Regions from separate parts of the Saccharopolyspora sp. NPDC049357 genome, predicted to be linked through region 1. Evidence: riboswitches for the same ligand, from Rfam matches in the RefSeq annotation. Region 1 holds a riboswitch; the other holds the start of a gene.
What was found. A riboswitch is a leader RNA that binds a small molecule or an ion and turns the genes downstream of it on or off. The one in region 1 is predicted to bind cobalamin.
Positions count from the first base shown of each region.

Region 1 (7,322 bases):
CCCGTCGAGCTCGCCTTCGGCTCCGAACCTCCGGCCGTCGGCCAGGTCACCTGGCTGCCCGACGCCGTCGAGATCACCTTCACGACGGGAGAAGCGCTCCACGTCCCAGCCGACAACTTCCGCAGCACCCGGTGACTCACCCGTCCCACCCGAGGGTTCCGAAGGGACGCGATTCGAGGTAGCCGCGCAGGCCGGCGGCCGGGTAGCCGATGATGTCGCCGGGCAGCGCGTCGAGCGCGAACCAACTCAGCTCGTAACACTTCTCGGGCTCGCGGTTCTCCGGTTCGCCGTGCCAGGCCAGGGCTTCGAAGAACACCCCGAGGCGCGGCTCGACACCGGTCGCGGTCGCGTGCAGCGTGTGCACGTGCCGGAGATCGTTCCCGTCGATGCGGACCCCGACCTCCTCCCGCGCCTCCCGAACCGCGGCCTGGACCAGCGATTCCCCCGCATCGACCTTCCCCGAGGGAAGGTGCCACAACCCGTCCCCGAAGCTCCCGCGCCTGCGGCTGAGCAGCACTCGCCCACCCCGCACCATGATCACGTGAGCATCAACCACCGTCCGATGAACCACCACCCGATCATCCCCCAACGCACGCGCCCCGAGACGCGGGAACGTCCCGACTTCCACTGAAATCCGGATCCAGCCGAGCACCTCGGACATGTCGGGCATCGCCGGTACGGTCCCGGCATGGTGATGGCGGATCCGGGAAGCAACGAGTTCTGCGTCGGGCACGGGCGGGGGCGCTCATGAGGACCGGTGACGACGGCACTCGACTGGTGGTCCTTCGCGGGCCTTCCGGTTCTGGGAAGTCCTCTGCGGCGCGGGAATTGCGTCGGCGGGTCGGGCGCGGCGTGGCCCTGGTGGAGCAGGACTACCTGCGCCGGATCCTGCTGCGTGAGCACGATCGGCCTGGTGGGGCGAACATCGAGTTGATCTCGAACACCGCGCGGTTCGCGCTGGATCGCGGATTTCACGTGATCCTCGAAGGGATCATGCCGGCGGCCCGCTACGGCGCGATGCTGCGGTCCCTCCACGACGACCACGCGGGCCGGAGCTTCTTCTACTACTTCGACATCAGCTGGTCCGAGACCTTGCGGCGGCACGCGACGCGACCGAAATCGGCCGAGTTCGGGGCCACCGAGATGAGCGAGTGGTTCGGCCAGGCGGGTCGGCTGGAACTGATCGAGGAACGAACGGTGTCCGAGAGTCTCAGCCTGGACGAGATCGTTCGGCGGCTTCAGCGAGAGGTGTTCTAGCGGTTGCGGGTTCGCGCGGTCATTCGCGGAATCGGACGACTCCTGCCGTCAGCCGCTTCACGCGGTCGGCGTCGCGGATGCCGTCGATCTCCACGATGCGGCCGTCCACCACGGTGAACGCCATGATCGACACCGGACGGCCGGACCGGGCGGCGACCACGCCGGGCAGGCCGTTGACGAGCACCGGGTGGAGCTCCGCACCGCGACTCGCGCGGGACTGCCGGGCGATCTTCTCAGCCCCTCGGTACACCGCGGGCGGCCGCTCGCCGCCGTAGTCGGTGCGGAAGACGACGTCGGGGTCGAGCAACCGCACCAGCGCGTCGAAGTCCCCGGCGTTCGCGGCGGTGAAGAACGCGTCCACCACCTCGCGCTGCCTGCCGATGTCCTGGTCGGGGGTGGGCGGCTCGGCGCCTCGGACGCGTCGCCGCGCGCGGCTCGCGAGCTGCCGGGCCGCCACCGGGGTTCGGTCCACCAGCCGCGCGACCTCGTCGAAGGGCAGGTCGAACATGTCGTGAAGCACGAAGGCCAACCGCTCGGCCGGGCTGAGCGACTCCAGCACCACGAGCAGCGCGAGGCTGACCGAGTCGGCGAGCAGCGCCTGCTGCTCCGGCCCCTCCCCTTCCGGGGCGGAGACCACGGGGTCCGGCAACGGGGTGGCGGTGGTGTCGACGAGCTCCTCGCGGCGACGCCGACGCGACCGAAGCAGGTGCAGCGCTTCGCGGGCGACGACGGTGGTCAGCCAGCCTCCGAGGTTGGCTATCTCGTCGGGCTCGGCTCGGCTGAGGCGCAGCCAGGCGTTCTGCACCGCGTCCTCGGCGTCGGTCACGGACCCGAGCATCCGGTAGGCCACCGCGCGCAGCTGCCCTCGGTGCTCCTCGAACCGCTGAGCGAGCCGATCGTCCTCCGCCACCTGTCACACCGTCCCTCCGGCCGGGCTCATCACTGTGAACCCACCGATCCGCGGGATGTGACGACGAGGGAGGACGCCATGCCCGACAACGCCGGTGATTTCGTCAGCATCAGGTACATGGTCGATGACGTCGACAAGGCCGTCGAGTTCTACGCGCGCCATCTGGGATTCACCGTCCGAACCGACTTCGCGCCGGCGTTCGCCGACGTCATCAGGGGTGACCTCCGGCTTCTGCTGAGCGGTCCGGCCAGCTCAGCGGGCCGGGCGATGCCGGACGGCGCGATCCCCGGGCCCGGCGGGTGGAACCGGATCCACCTCATGGTCGACGATCTCGCCGCCGAGGTGGATCGGCTGCGCGCCGAAGGTGTTGATTTCCGCAATGACGTCATCAGCGGTCCGGGCGGTCAGCAGGTCCTGCTGCGAGACCCCTCGGGCAACGTGGTGGAGCTGTTCCAGGCCCGATGACGCGTCGGCGTCGTTTCCCCCGTACTCAACGTATAGCGCACCAGGGGGCTTGCGGCAAGCCCCCTGGCATGCCGCAGAATCTCCGATCTGAAGCCGTGAGCTGCGAAGATGCCGACTTCGCCGCACGGTGTGACCGGGGGTTGAGAGATGATCGACGTTGTTGTCGCCGGTGCCGGTCCGACCGGTCTGATGCTGGCGGCGGAGCTGCGGCTGCACGGGGTGGGCGTGGTCGTGCTGGACAAGGCCGCGGCGCCGACGGACTTCGTGCGGGCGTTGGGGCTGCACGTGCGCAGCATCGAGGTCCTGGACCAGCGGGGCCTGCTGGAGCGGTTCCTGGCCGAGGGGACGAAGTACCCGCTCGGCGGTTTCTTCGCCGCCATCTCCAAGCCCGCGCCCGAGCGCTTGGACACCGCGCACGGCTACGTGCTGGGCATCCCGCAGACCACGACCGAACGGCTGCTGGCCGAGCGGGCCGCCGAGCTCGACGTCGAGGTCCGGCGGGGCTGTGACCTGGTCGGACTCGATCAGGACGAGGACGGGGTGACCGCCGAGCTCGCGGATGGCACGCGGTTGCGGGCGCGCTACCTCGTCGGCTGCGACGGCGGTCGCAGCACCGTGCGCAAGCTGTGCGGCATCGGGTTCCCCGGCGAGCCGTCCAGGGTGGACACGCTGCTCGGCGAGATGAAGATGACCGCGTCGCGGGAGACCATGGCCGCCGTGACGAACGAGGTTCGCAAGACCCAGAAGCGCTTCGGCGTCGGTCCTCTCGACGGCGAGTGGTGCCGGGTCGTCGTGCCGGCCGCCGGTGTGGCCGAGGACCGTTCGGCGCCGCCGACGCTCGGGGAGCTCACCGGCCGGCTCGAAGCGATCGCGGGCACCGACTTCGGCGCGCACTCCCCTCGCCGCCTCGCCCGCATCGGCGACGCGACCCGGCAGGCCGAGCGCTACCGCGCGGGCCGCGTGCTGCTCGCAGGCGATGCCGCGCACATCCACCCTCCGGTCGGGGGCCAGGGGCTGAACCTCGGTCTCCAGGACGCGTTCAACCTCGGTTGGAAGCTCGCCGCGGAGGTCGCCGGGTGGGCACCGGCGGACCTGCTCGACAGCTACCAGGACGAACGGCATCCGGTGGCCGCCGCCGTCCTGGACAACACGCGCGCGCAGATGCAGCTGATGTCCACCGAGCCGGGCGCGCGGGCGGTGCGGCGGCTGGTGTCGGAGCTGATGGACTTCGACGAGGTCAACCGGCACCTGACCGAGAAGATCATCGCGCTCGACGTGCGCTACGACTTCGGCGGGGACCACGACCTGATCGGCAGGCGCATGCGCGATGTCAACCTGGAGCGAGGCCGCCTCTACGAGCTGACGCGAACGGGACGCGGACTGCTGCTCGACCGGACCGGGGAGCTCTCGGTCGAGGGCTGGGACGACCGGGTCGATCACGTCGTCGACGTCGGCGCGGATCTCGACGCGCCCGCCGTTCTGCTGCGCCCGGACGGTCACGTGGCCTGGGTCGGGGACGATCAGGGAGACCTCCTCCCCCACCTGTCGAGGTGGTTCGGGAAGTGACTCATTTCTCCCTCCGACACGCCCATGTTGGTGTTGGTGGAAGAGTCAGACCCAAGATGTAGAGTGTCGCTCGCTGGTGGTTCACCGGGCCCGCGCGGGTCCGGTGTGGCAACAGGGAACCCGGTGCGAATCCGGGACTGCCCCGCAGCGGTGAACGGGAACGACCGCCGTCATCACGCACTGGACGCCACGCGTCCGGGAAGCGACGGCCAGTAGGACCGGTCTTGCGAATCCCCGAGACCGGACGCCCGTGAGTCCGAAGACCTGCCATCGGCGCGCGCACGCCCGTGCGCGCCGTCCGGGACCTCGCGGGAGGGTCCACGCGGACATGCGATGGTCTTCGCTTCCGTCGCGTCCTCGCGTGCTGTCGCCACCGGTTCCGGGCATGCCTTCCGAGCTCGCGAGGAGAGAGTCCCGGTGACCGACACCGCACTGTCCGAACCCATTCCGCTCACCGGCGGCCGCGTGTCCACTGTGGTCGAGCAGTCCTGCGCGGGACTCGCCGACGTGGACCCGTCGGCGGTGCTCACCGAGGTCGAGCGCAACGTCTACCCCGGCATCGGCGACGCCGAACTCGGCGAGGCGCTGATCATGTCGGCGCGCACGCTGGTGGAGTCCGAGCCGAACTACTCCCTGGTCACCGCTCGACTGCTGCTGGACAAGCTGCGCGGCGAAGCGCTGAGCCACCTGGCTGGTACACCGCAGCAGACCGACCAGGAGCAGATGCGCGACCGCTACGCGTCCTACTTCACCGACTACGTGCGGCGGGGCATCGAGCTGGGCCGGCTCGACCCGGAGCTGGCCCGCTTCGACCTGTCCCGGCTGGGCGCGGCGCTGGACGCCGAGCGCGATCTCGCCTTCGACTTCCTGGGGCTGCAAACGCTCTACGACCGGTACTTCCTGCACCACGACGGCATCCGGTTCGAGCTGCCGCAGGCGTTCTTCATGCGGGTGGCGATGGGCCTGGCGCTGCGCGAGGACGACCGCGATGCGCGTGCCATCGAGTTCTACCGGCTGCTGTCGTCGTTCGACTTCATGTGCTCCACACCGACGCTGTTCAACTCCGGCACCACCCGCCCGCAGCTGTCGTCGTGCTTCCTGACCACTGTGGACGACGACCTCCAGTCGATCTTCAGCTCGTACCGGAACAACGCGCTGCTGGCCAAGTACTCCGGCGGGCTGGGCAACGACTGGACCCCGGTGCGCGGCATCGGCGCTCACATCCACGGCACCAACGGCGAGTCCCAGGGCGTGGTCCCGTTCCTGAAGATCGCCAACGACACGGCGGTCGCGGTCAACCAGGGCGGCAAGCGCAAGGGCGCGGTGTGCGCGTACCTGGAGACCTGGCACATCGATGTCGAGGAGTTCCTGGACCTGCGCAAGAACACCGGTGACGACCGCAGGCGCACCCACGACATGAACACCGCGAACTGGGTGCCCGACGAGTTCCTGCGCCGCGTCGAGGCCGACGAGTCCTGGACGCTGTTCTCCCCGGACGAGACGCCCGACCTGCACGACCTCTACGGTTCGGCGTTCGCCGAGCGCTACCGGGCCTACGAGGCCGCGGCCGATCGCGGCGAGATCCGCGTGTTCCGGCGGGTCCGGGCGGTGGAGCTGTGGCGGCGGATGCTGACCATGCTGTTCGAGACCGGGCACCCGTGGATCACCTTCAAGGACCCGTGCAACCTGCGCTCGCCGCAGCAGCACACCGGTGTGGTGCACTCGTCGAACCTCTGCACCGAGATCACCCTGAACACCGCCGCCGACGAGGTCGCGGTGTGCAACCTGGGGTCGGTGAACCTGGCCCGGCACGTCACCGCCGACGGCCTGGACCGCGACCGGCTCGCCGCGACCGTGCGCACGGCCGTGCGGATGCTGGACAACGTCATCGACATCAACTTCTACACGATCCCCGAGGCCGAGCGCTCCAACAGCCGGCACCGGCCGGTGGGGCTGGGGCTGATGGGCTTCTCCGACGCCCTGCTGAAGCTGCGGATCCCGATGTCCTCCGATGACGCGGTGGAGTTCGCCGACCGCAGCATGGAGGAGATCAGCTACCACGCCATCGACGCGTCCAGCCGACTCGCCGAGGAGCGCGGGCGCTACGCCTCGTTCGAGGGCTCGCTGTGGAGCCGGGGAATCCTGCCCATCGATTCCCAGGAGTTCGTTCAGGAAGCGCGCGGGAGTGCGGATCTGAACCGGAGCTCGACGCTGGACTGGTCCTCGCTGCGGGAGCGGGTTCGCGGCAACGGGATGCGCAACTCCAACGTGATGGCCATCGCGCCGACCGCGACCATCGCCAACATCTGCGGTGTCGGCCAGTCCATCGAGCCGCTGTACCGCAACCTGTTCGTCAAGTCGAACATGTCCGGCGACTTCACCGTCGTCAACCCGCACCTGGTGGCCGACCTCAAGCGGGCCGGGCTGTGGGACGAGGCGATGGTGGCGGACCTGAAGTTCTACGACGGGTCGCTCGGGCCGATCGACCGCGTCCCGGACGAGCTCAAAGCCCGCTACGCCACCGCGTTCGAGATCGAGCCGCACTGGCTGGTCGAGGCCGCGGCCCGCAGGCAGAAGTGGATCGACCAGGCGCAGTCGCTGAACCTGTACCTGGCCACGCCCAGCGGGCGCAAGCTCGACGAGCTCTACCGGCTGGCCTGGCGCAAGGGCCTCAAGACGACCTACTACCTGCGCTCGTCCAGCGCGACCCACGTGGAGAAGTCCACGCTGCGCGGTACCGACGGCAAGCTCAACGCGGTCCCCGCCGCCGCCTGTTCGGTCGAGGACCCCGATTGCGAGGCCTGCCAGTGATCCCCCAGGAGAAGGAGCTCATGAGCACCACCACCGGACTCGGCACCATCGACCGCGACGGCGGGCGGGTCGACGTCTCCGAGAAGGCGATGATCAACTCCCGGGCGGACGTCAATCAGCTGCTGCCGCTGAAGTACGGCTGGGCCTGGGACAAGTACCTCGCGGGTTGCAACAACCACTGGATGCCCACCGAGGTGTCGATGCAGGCCGACATCGCGCTGTGGAAGTCCCGCGACGGGCTCACCGAGGACGAGCGCACCATGCTCAAGCGCAACCTCGGGTTCTTCGCGACCGCGGAGTCGTTGGTGGCCAA
Region 1 is NZ_JBFAQJ010000060.1:23,389-30,710, reverse strand. Features, by position in the region: gene AB0J91_RS31070 (hypothetical protein) at 1-135, shown strand, start outside; gene AB0J91_RS31065 (NUDIX domain-containing protein) at 137-535, opposite strand; gene AB0J91_RS31060 (AAA family ATPase) at 748-1,257, shown strand; gene AB0J91_RS31055 (sigma-70 family RNA polymerase sigma factor) at 1,277-2,167, opposite strand; gene AB0J91_RS31050 (VOC family protein) at 2,246-2,632, shown strand; gene rox (rifampin monooxygenase) at 2,780-4,198, shown strand; cobalamin riboswitch at 4,259-4,485, shown strand; gene AB0J91_RS31040 (ribonucleoside-diphosphate reductase subunit alpha) at 4,532-7,009, shown strand; gene AB0J91_RS31035 (ribonucleotide-diphosphate reductase subunit beta) at 7,030-7,322, shown strand, end outside.

Region 2 (7,322 bases), on a different contig from region 1:
GACGCCGGTGGGACGGCGGGCATCTGGACGGCTCGGCCCGCGACTTCGGCGCAGGAGCGGGAGCTGGCCGGCAGCATGGCCGCGGCACGTTCGGAGGAGTACCGGGCGATCATCGCCGAGGCCGGCCAGGCGGCTGGTCTCGACGAGGGCGGGCGGACGTCGGCCGCGCGGCGGCTGCGAGCCGAGCTGCGCCGGGTGACCCGACGCGACTACTTCCCGCCCGAAGAGCGCGACCACGCCCGGCAGGCCGTCGACGCCTTGGTGCGGCCAGTGGCCGAAGTGGATCGGGAGGCGCGATGAAGTGGGCCACGCGAGCGAACATTCACATCGATCGAGCCGCCTGCGCCTGGTTGATCCGGCGCGCGGTCGACGCCGATGCGCAGTTCGTGTTCGTCGCCGACCCGGCCGACGTGCCCGAGGACGCGACGCCGTTCGACATGCGCGGGGTCGAACTGTCGCACCACCACGGCGATTGCAGCTTCGAGACCATCCTGCGCCGCTACGAGATCACCGATCCGGTGCTGTGGCGCATCGCCGAGATCATCCACGAAGCCGATATCGACGACGAGCGCTACGACGCTCCCGAAGCACCTGGTTTCGACGTGGCGCTGCGGGCTTTGTCGATGGTCTGCGACGACGAAGAGGTGCTGGTCCACACGCGGCCGATCTTCGACGGGCTCTACGAGTACTACCGCCGCGCGACCCTTCTCGGTCGCGAACCTGCCTGACAAACCTGGCTTTTCACGCCCCCACTGGAGGAATGGTCGTCGATGACGCACGACTCGGCCCACGGCCGCAACGAGCACGCCAACCCTGATGCGACCGAGGGAGCGCCGCGGCCCGACACCGACCTGGTGCCGTTCCGGCAGGCGGTGCGCACGTGGTTCGGGATCTCGTTGCAGACCTTCGGTGGGCCTGCTGGGCAGATCGCGGTGATGCAGCGGACCTTGGTGGAGCAGAAGCGCTGGATCGGTCAGCGGCGGTTCCTGCACGCGCTGAACTACTGCATGTTGCTGCCCGGTCCAGAAGCTCAGCAGCTGGCCATCTACATCGGATGGTTGCTCAACGGTCTGCGCGGTGGCCTGGTCGCCGGGGTCCTGTTCGTGCTTCCCGGTGTGGTCGCGTTGCTCGGGTTGTCGGCGATCTACGTGGCCTTCGGTGACACGACCGCGGTCACCGCGATCTTCGCCGGCCTGGCACCGGCGGTGGTGGCCATCGTCGCCCAGGCCGTGGTCCGAGTGGGTCGGCGGGCGCTGGGCCATCCCGCGCTCATCGCGCTGGCCGTCGGGGCGTTCGTGGCCATCGCCGTGTTCGGCATCGCCTTCCCGATCGTCATCGCCGCCGCCGGTCTGACCGGCTGGCTGCTGGCCCGGTTCGCCCCGCACATCATGAACCGCGCCGAGAGCGACGGTGCCGCTGACGGCACGGCACCGTTGATCTCCGATGGCGCTTTGCACCACGAGACGCCCTCGCTGCGCCGCGGGCTGCAGATCCTGGCGGTCGGGCTGATCGCCTGGGGGCTGCCGGTCGCAGCGGTCGCCCTGTTCACCGGTGCGGGCAGCGTGTTCACCACGCAGGGGGTGTTCTTCTCCGGAACGGCACTGGTCACCTTCGGTGGCGCCTACGCCGTTCTGGCCTTCGTCGCGCAGCGCGCCGTGGAGGTCTACGGGTGGCTGTCGGCCTCGGACATGGTGCGCGGCCTGGCGTTGGCCGAGACGACTCCGGGGCCGCTGATCATGGTGGTGCAGTTCGTCGCCTTCCTCGGCGCGTACAACAATCCAGGGACGCTCGACCCGTGGGTCGCCGCCGTGCTGGGTGCGCTGCTGACGACGTGGGTGACGTTCGTGCCGTGCTTCCTGTTCATCCTGCTGGGCGCCCCGCACGTCGAACGCCTCCGCCACAACCACGCGCTGTCGGCCGCGCTGACCGGGATCACCGCCGCTGTGGTCGGTGTGATCGCCAACCTCGCCCTGTACTTCGCGGGCCACACCCTGTTCGCCAGCACGCATCTCCAGCAGCTCGGGCCCCTGTCGCTGAACCTGCCCGATCTGGCCGGCATCCGGCCTGTCGCAGCCGCCATCACCGCGATCGCCCTCGTGCTCGTGTTCGCCCTGCGCTGGCCGATGCTGAGGGTGCTGGCGATCTGCGCTGGACTCGGCGCCGCAGCCGCCCTCGTCGGGCTCCCGGTCTCCTGATCGGTTCGAGGCTCACCCGCGTTGGGTCCGCCTGGATCGGGGTGCGTTGTGGAGCACGCACTCGGTGCAGCAGCCGGCGTTGGCGCGCCACAGCTGGCAGCAGGTTCGGCGCCGGGAGCGCAGACCGCGTGGTGTGTTGCTGAGGTCGAGCAGGTCGTCGCGTCCGGTGGCGTTGCGCAGTTCGACGGCGGTGTCGAAGACGTTCCCGCCGGCTCCGTCGATGGCCATGCGCCGGAGCACTTCACCGATCAAGCCGACGGCGTTGCCCCAGTACTGGTCGCTGTCGGGTGGTGGGCCGCCCAGGGAGGCCAGTCCTTCGGTGAGGGGTGAGAGGAAACCGGAAACGGTGGCCCACCAGGCGTGTTCGGTGTTCTGGGGATCGAGGACGAGGCCCCGCAGCATCCCCCGGTCGTCGACCGCGGCTCGTGCGGTGGCCAGCGAGGGGATGGGCAAACCCAGGTGGCGTTCAGGAACCGTCGCGCACAACGCGAGCCAGGACGCGCGGAAGGCGACGAGAACGGTTGCGGCCCGGTGGTGTTGAAAACCGCCCAGCCGTTGCCATTCCCGCACGTTGCAGGAGAGCAGGCCTGAAAGCGGACGGCAGAACTCCGCCCACGGCACGAGCTTTCCGGGATGCTCGGGTGCGCGAGCGAGGGATCGGGTGCATCGGTCCAGCAGGCGAGCGGTCGAATCGTCCACGAAGTCATTGCACCTGAACAACGGTCGTGCGCAAGGCGCGCGGTGACGTTCGTCGCTTGATCGGCTGTTGTGCCCGCGCGGATCTCCCTCTACCGTTCCGGATGCCGCAGTGCACGGGAAGCCGGTGGAAATCCGGCGTGGTCCTCGCCACTGTGACCGGGGAGCGACCCTGACAGCGCCACTGGACACCGGCAGGTGACTGGGAAGGCCAGGGGAAGCGTCGATCCGGAAGCCAGGAGACCGGCTGCGGCACGCACCGAGTTCCACGAGAGATGGAAAGAGGATTCGACATGACCGCTCCTGCTCTGTCCGCTGCCGCACCGCGGATCCACGTTCCTGCCTGGGCTTGGGCGCTCGCCGCGTTCGCCCTGGTGGCCTTGTACGTCGTGCTGCAGGACAACGGCCTCCTGCTCGCGCAGGCCGCCGATGTCGTGCACGAGTTCACCCACGACGGCAGGCACGCCCTCGGCGTTCCGTGCCACTGAGCGGGGGCGTGATGAGCTCGCCGTTCAACGCTGTCCTCCGGCGCGGTCTGCTCGCCGGAGCGTTCGCCGGTCTGACCGCAGCGCTGTTCTCGTTGCTGCTGGTGCAAGCCCCGCTGCAGGCATCGCTCGGGATCGAGGAAGCTCGCTCGCACGCCTCGGGTGAGCACGCGCACGAGGAGATGTTCTCCCGGCCCGTCCAGGTGGTCGGCGGCATGGTCGCCGCCGTCCTGGTGGGGGTGGCCATCGGCGTGATCTTCGCGGTCGTGTTCGCCAGCGTCCGTCATCGGATGACCGCGCGCACCGACTTCGGGCGCAGCCTCCAGCTGACCGCGGTGGGATTCTTCGCGGTGTCGCTGCTGCCCGCGTTGAAGTACCCGGCGAATCCGCCCGGCGTCGGTGAAACCGAGTCGGTGTCGGGCCGGACGCTGTCGTACTTCTCGTTCATCGCCGCAGGCGTCCTGATCGTGCTCGCGGCCCACCACCTGCACGGCTACCTGCGGGCCCGCGGGTGGAACCCGAGCCGGTCCACCACCGCCACCGCGGCAGCGACAGCGGTGCTCGCCGGCGTTGCGCTGTGGGCCTGGCCGGCGAACCCCGATCCGATACCGGCCGACGTTCCCGCCGCGTTGTTGTGGCAGTTCCGGCTCGCCTCGCTCGCCGAGCTCGCGGGCATGTGGGCGGTGCTCGGCTTCTCCTTCGGCCTGCTCAACGAGTCCAGCCGCAGCGCAGCCGCAACGGAGGCGTTGGCCGCCCAGCGGTAGATCTGCCGCGGCGACGTCGAGGGCGACGTCGGCTTCCCCCGGCCGACGCGACGAAGTTCGTGCCCCACACCCGATCTCGTGTGGGGCACGAACTTCGCGGCGGACCAGGTCAGGATTCCTCAGGCCGTGGCCGGTTCCTCGGCCGCCGGGGTGGATTCCGGGTCGTGCTTGCGCACTGCGACCAGGGCGACCGCGCAGAGCGCGACGACTGCGGCGGCGCCGACGTAGAGCTGGGTCGCCGAGGCGCCCGCGTCCTTGAGCAGCCCCGCGATGGTCGGGGAGAGGATGGCGCCGATCCGGCCCATGCCCAGCGCCCAGCCCATGCCGACGCTGCGGAGGTTGGACGGGTACAGCGGTGGCCCGACGGTGTACGCACCGGCGATGCAGCCGTTGATCAGCGCGCCGACGATGACGCCGATCCCGAACCCGAGCCACAGGATCGAGGTGCTCAGGATGAACACGACCATCATCGCGGCCGACAGCAGGGAGAACCCGATCAGCACGACCCGCGGCGGGCGCACCCGGGCGGCCAGGCCGTAGAGCACTGAGCCGACGGTGCCGCCGATCGAGATCGCCATCCCGGCGGTGACCGCAGCGCTCTTCGAAAGCCCCTCCTCGGCGAGAAGCGTTGGGGTCCAGCTGTTCACGAAGTAGAAGCCGAACATGATGGTGATGAAGATGATCCAGAGCAGGATCGTGGGGGCGAGCAGCTGCTTCAACCAGCCCGAACCGGCCTGCTCGGCGTCCTTGCGAGCCGAGCTCGCCCGGTCGAGGTCGTGCGTGCTGGTGGAGTCCATCCCCATTCGCGCCAGGGTTCGGTTGATGCGCTCCAGGGCGCCGCGGGGACGGCGCTGCTCGAGGAAGGCGATCGACTCGGGCAGCAGCACGGCGATGACGATCAGGGCGAGCAGGGTTCCGAAGCCGCCGGCGTAGAAGACGATCCGCCAGTCACCACCGACCGTGGTCTTCGCGACTAGGCTCGCGAGGGTCGCGCCGATGCCGTACCCGGCGGTGTAGATGCCGATGGCGAGCCCGCGGTTCTTCGTGTTCGAGAACTCGCTGGCGATCACGTTGGTGCTGGCCAGGATGCCGCCCACGCCGATGCCGGTCACGAGCCGGAAGAGGCCCATCACCAGCACCGAGGGGGCCATCGCGGCGCCGAACATGCCGATCGTGCCCAAGGCGAGGCTGATCAGGATCAGCGGGCGACGCCCGATCAGGTCGGCGAAGGGCGCGAGCAGCATCGAACCCAGGGCCATTCCGATCAGGCCGACCGAGACCAGCAGTCCGAACTGGGAACCGCTGAGACCGAACTCCTCGGTGACCGAGGGGCCGGTGAACGCGACCGCCATGACGTCGAAGCCGTCGAGGCAGTTCATGAAGGTGCAGAGCGCGACGATCAGCCATTGGTAGCCGGACATGGGCGCCGCGCCGATGCGTGCCGTGAGAGTCATGGAAGTATCCAGTGGTGAGGGATCCGTTGCGCCCGGATCAGGTGAGGTGGAGGGAGACGGATGCGCGGTCGCCGGTGTTGCCGGCCACCGCGCGGGAGACGCAGAGGCACAGGTTGGTGCAGCGCTGCTTCTGCGCTTCGCTGAGGAAGACGTCGCGGTGGTCGATTGCGCCCTCGACCCCGACGATCTTGGCCAGGCAGAGTCCGCACTCGCCCTTGCGGCAGTCCGAGAGCGTGTCCACCCCGGCCGCGTTCAGGGCGTCCAGGATCGACGTGTCGGGTGCGACGGCGACCTCCCGGTCGAGCTGGGGGAGGCGGACCACGAACTCCTCGGACTCGAACCGGCCGCTGGACCCGAAGGTCTCGAACCGCAGGTTGGTCCGCGCGAGCGCGTGCTCGGTCCAGCTCGACCTGATCGCGTCCATCAGGCCGATCGGGCCGCACGTGTAGAGCTCGGTCGTGGCCGCGTTCGGCGCCGCGGCGATCTCGCCGACCAGACCGGGCACCGACAACGGCGTTCCTTCGTCGTCGACGTGCACCCGGAGCCGATCGCCGTGCTCGGCGCCGAGCTCGTCGAGGTAGGCCATGACCCGACGACTGCGGCCGACGAGCACGAGCTCGTAGTCGGCGCCGCGGCGGCGCAGAGCCGAGGCCATCGCGACCAGTGCGGTGACGCCGATACCACCGGCGACCAGGACGTAACGACCGGCGCCGACCGCGAGCGGGAAGCTCTGCACCGGCCCGGTGACGGTCAGCTCGTCACCGACGGCCAATGCGTGCATGGCCTGCGAACCACCTCGCGAGGTGGGGGAGAGCTGCACGCTGAGCGTGATCCGCCGGCCCCCCTCCTCGGATCGCACGACGGAGTAGGAGCGGACCTGCTGTCGGCCCTGGACGGGCAGAGCGACGTCGACGTGCGTGCCGGGCGCCGCGTGCTCGGGGTGTTCGACCTCCAGCACGATCCGGCGGACACCATCGGCCACGAGGTGGGCTTCGACGACCTGCGCCCGCTGCCAGCGGGACTGGGAGTGGGCCGCCATCAGGCACCCCGGCCCGCAGCGGGAGCCGCCGACGGCCGCCCTTCGGCCGCCAGCATCCGCTCCAGGATCTGGCGGACCCACATGCCGCCCGCGTCGATGTTGAGGCTGTAGAACGCGTGCTCCGGGTTGGCGTCGATCGCGCGCTGCTGGGCGCGCAGCATGTCCTCGTCCTCGCCGAAGACGCCGTGCACGCCTTGGCGCAGCTGGGTGGTGATGGTCTGGCTGTCGAGGCGGTAGTTGCGCATGAACGCCCAGAAGTAGTGGCTGGTGCGGTCGGTCTCGGGGGTGATCGTGTTCATGACGTACCCGTTGACGCCTTGGCTGCGGTCCCCCTCGGGCGCGCCGGTGCCGGCCTTGGCGACACCGACGTCGATGCAGATCGTGGCCGGCGCCTGGAACCTGATGATCTGCCAGCGGTCGACCTTGCCCTCGAAGCCGGGGAACTTGTCGCGCATGTTCTTCAACCAGAACGGCGGGGCGTCGATGTCGCGCATCCAGCGGGTGACGGTGACCGTGTCGCCTTCGTGGGTCACGTCGAACTCGGACTCGGAGAGCTCCTCCTGGCCGATGCTCGAGGAGTGCACGAACTCCTCGTGGGTGAGGTCCATCAGGTTGTCGAGGACCAGCTGGTAGTTGCAGTCGGCGTGGATGGTCTCGCCGTCTCCCGCCCAGGACGGATCGTCCATCTG
Region 2 is NZ_JBFAQJ010000041.1:17,969-25,290, forward strand. Features, by position in the region: gene AB0J91_RS26740 (Chromate resistance protein ChrB) at 1-300, shown strand, start outside; gene AB0J91_RS26745 (chromate resistance protein ChrB domain-containing protein) at 297-728, shown strand; gene chrA (chromate efflux transporter) at 771-2,195, shown strand; gene AB0J91_RS26755 (hypothetical protein) at 2,208-2,894, opposite strand; cobalamin riboswitch at 2,985-3,158, shown strand; gene AB0J91_RS26760 (CbtB-domain containing protein) at 3,185-3,379, shown strand; gene AB0J91_RS26765 (CbtA family protein) at 3,391-4,140, shown strand; gene AB0J91_RS26770 (MFS transporter) at 4,260-5,594, opposite strand; gene AB0J91_RS26775 (PDR/VanB family oxidoreductase) at 5,632-6,633, opposite strand; gene AB0J91_RS26780 (aromatic ring-hydroxylating dioxygenase subunit alpha) at 6,633-7,322, opposite strand, start outside.
Region 2: it holds a riboswitch for cobalamin, as region 1 does, so the genes downstream of both, AB0J91_RS26760 (CbtB-domain containing protein) here and AB0J91_RS31040 (ribonucleoside-diphosphate reductase subunit alpha) in region 1, are expected to answer to the same signal.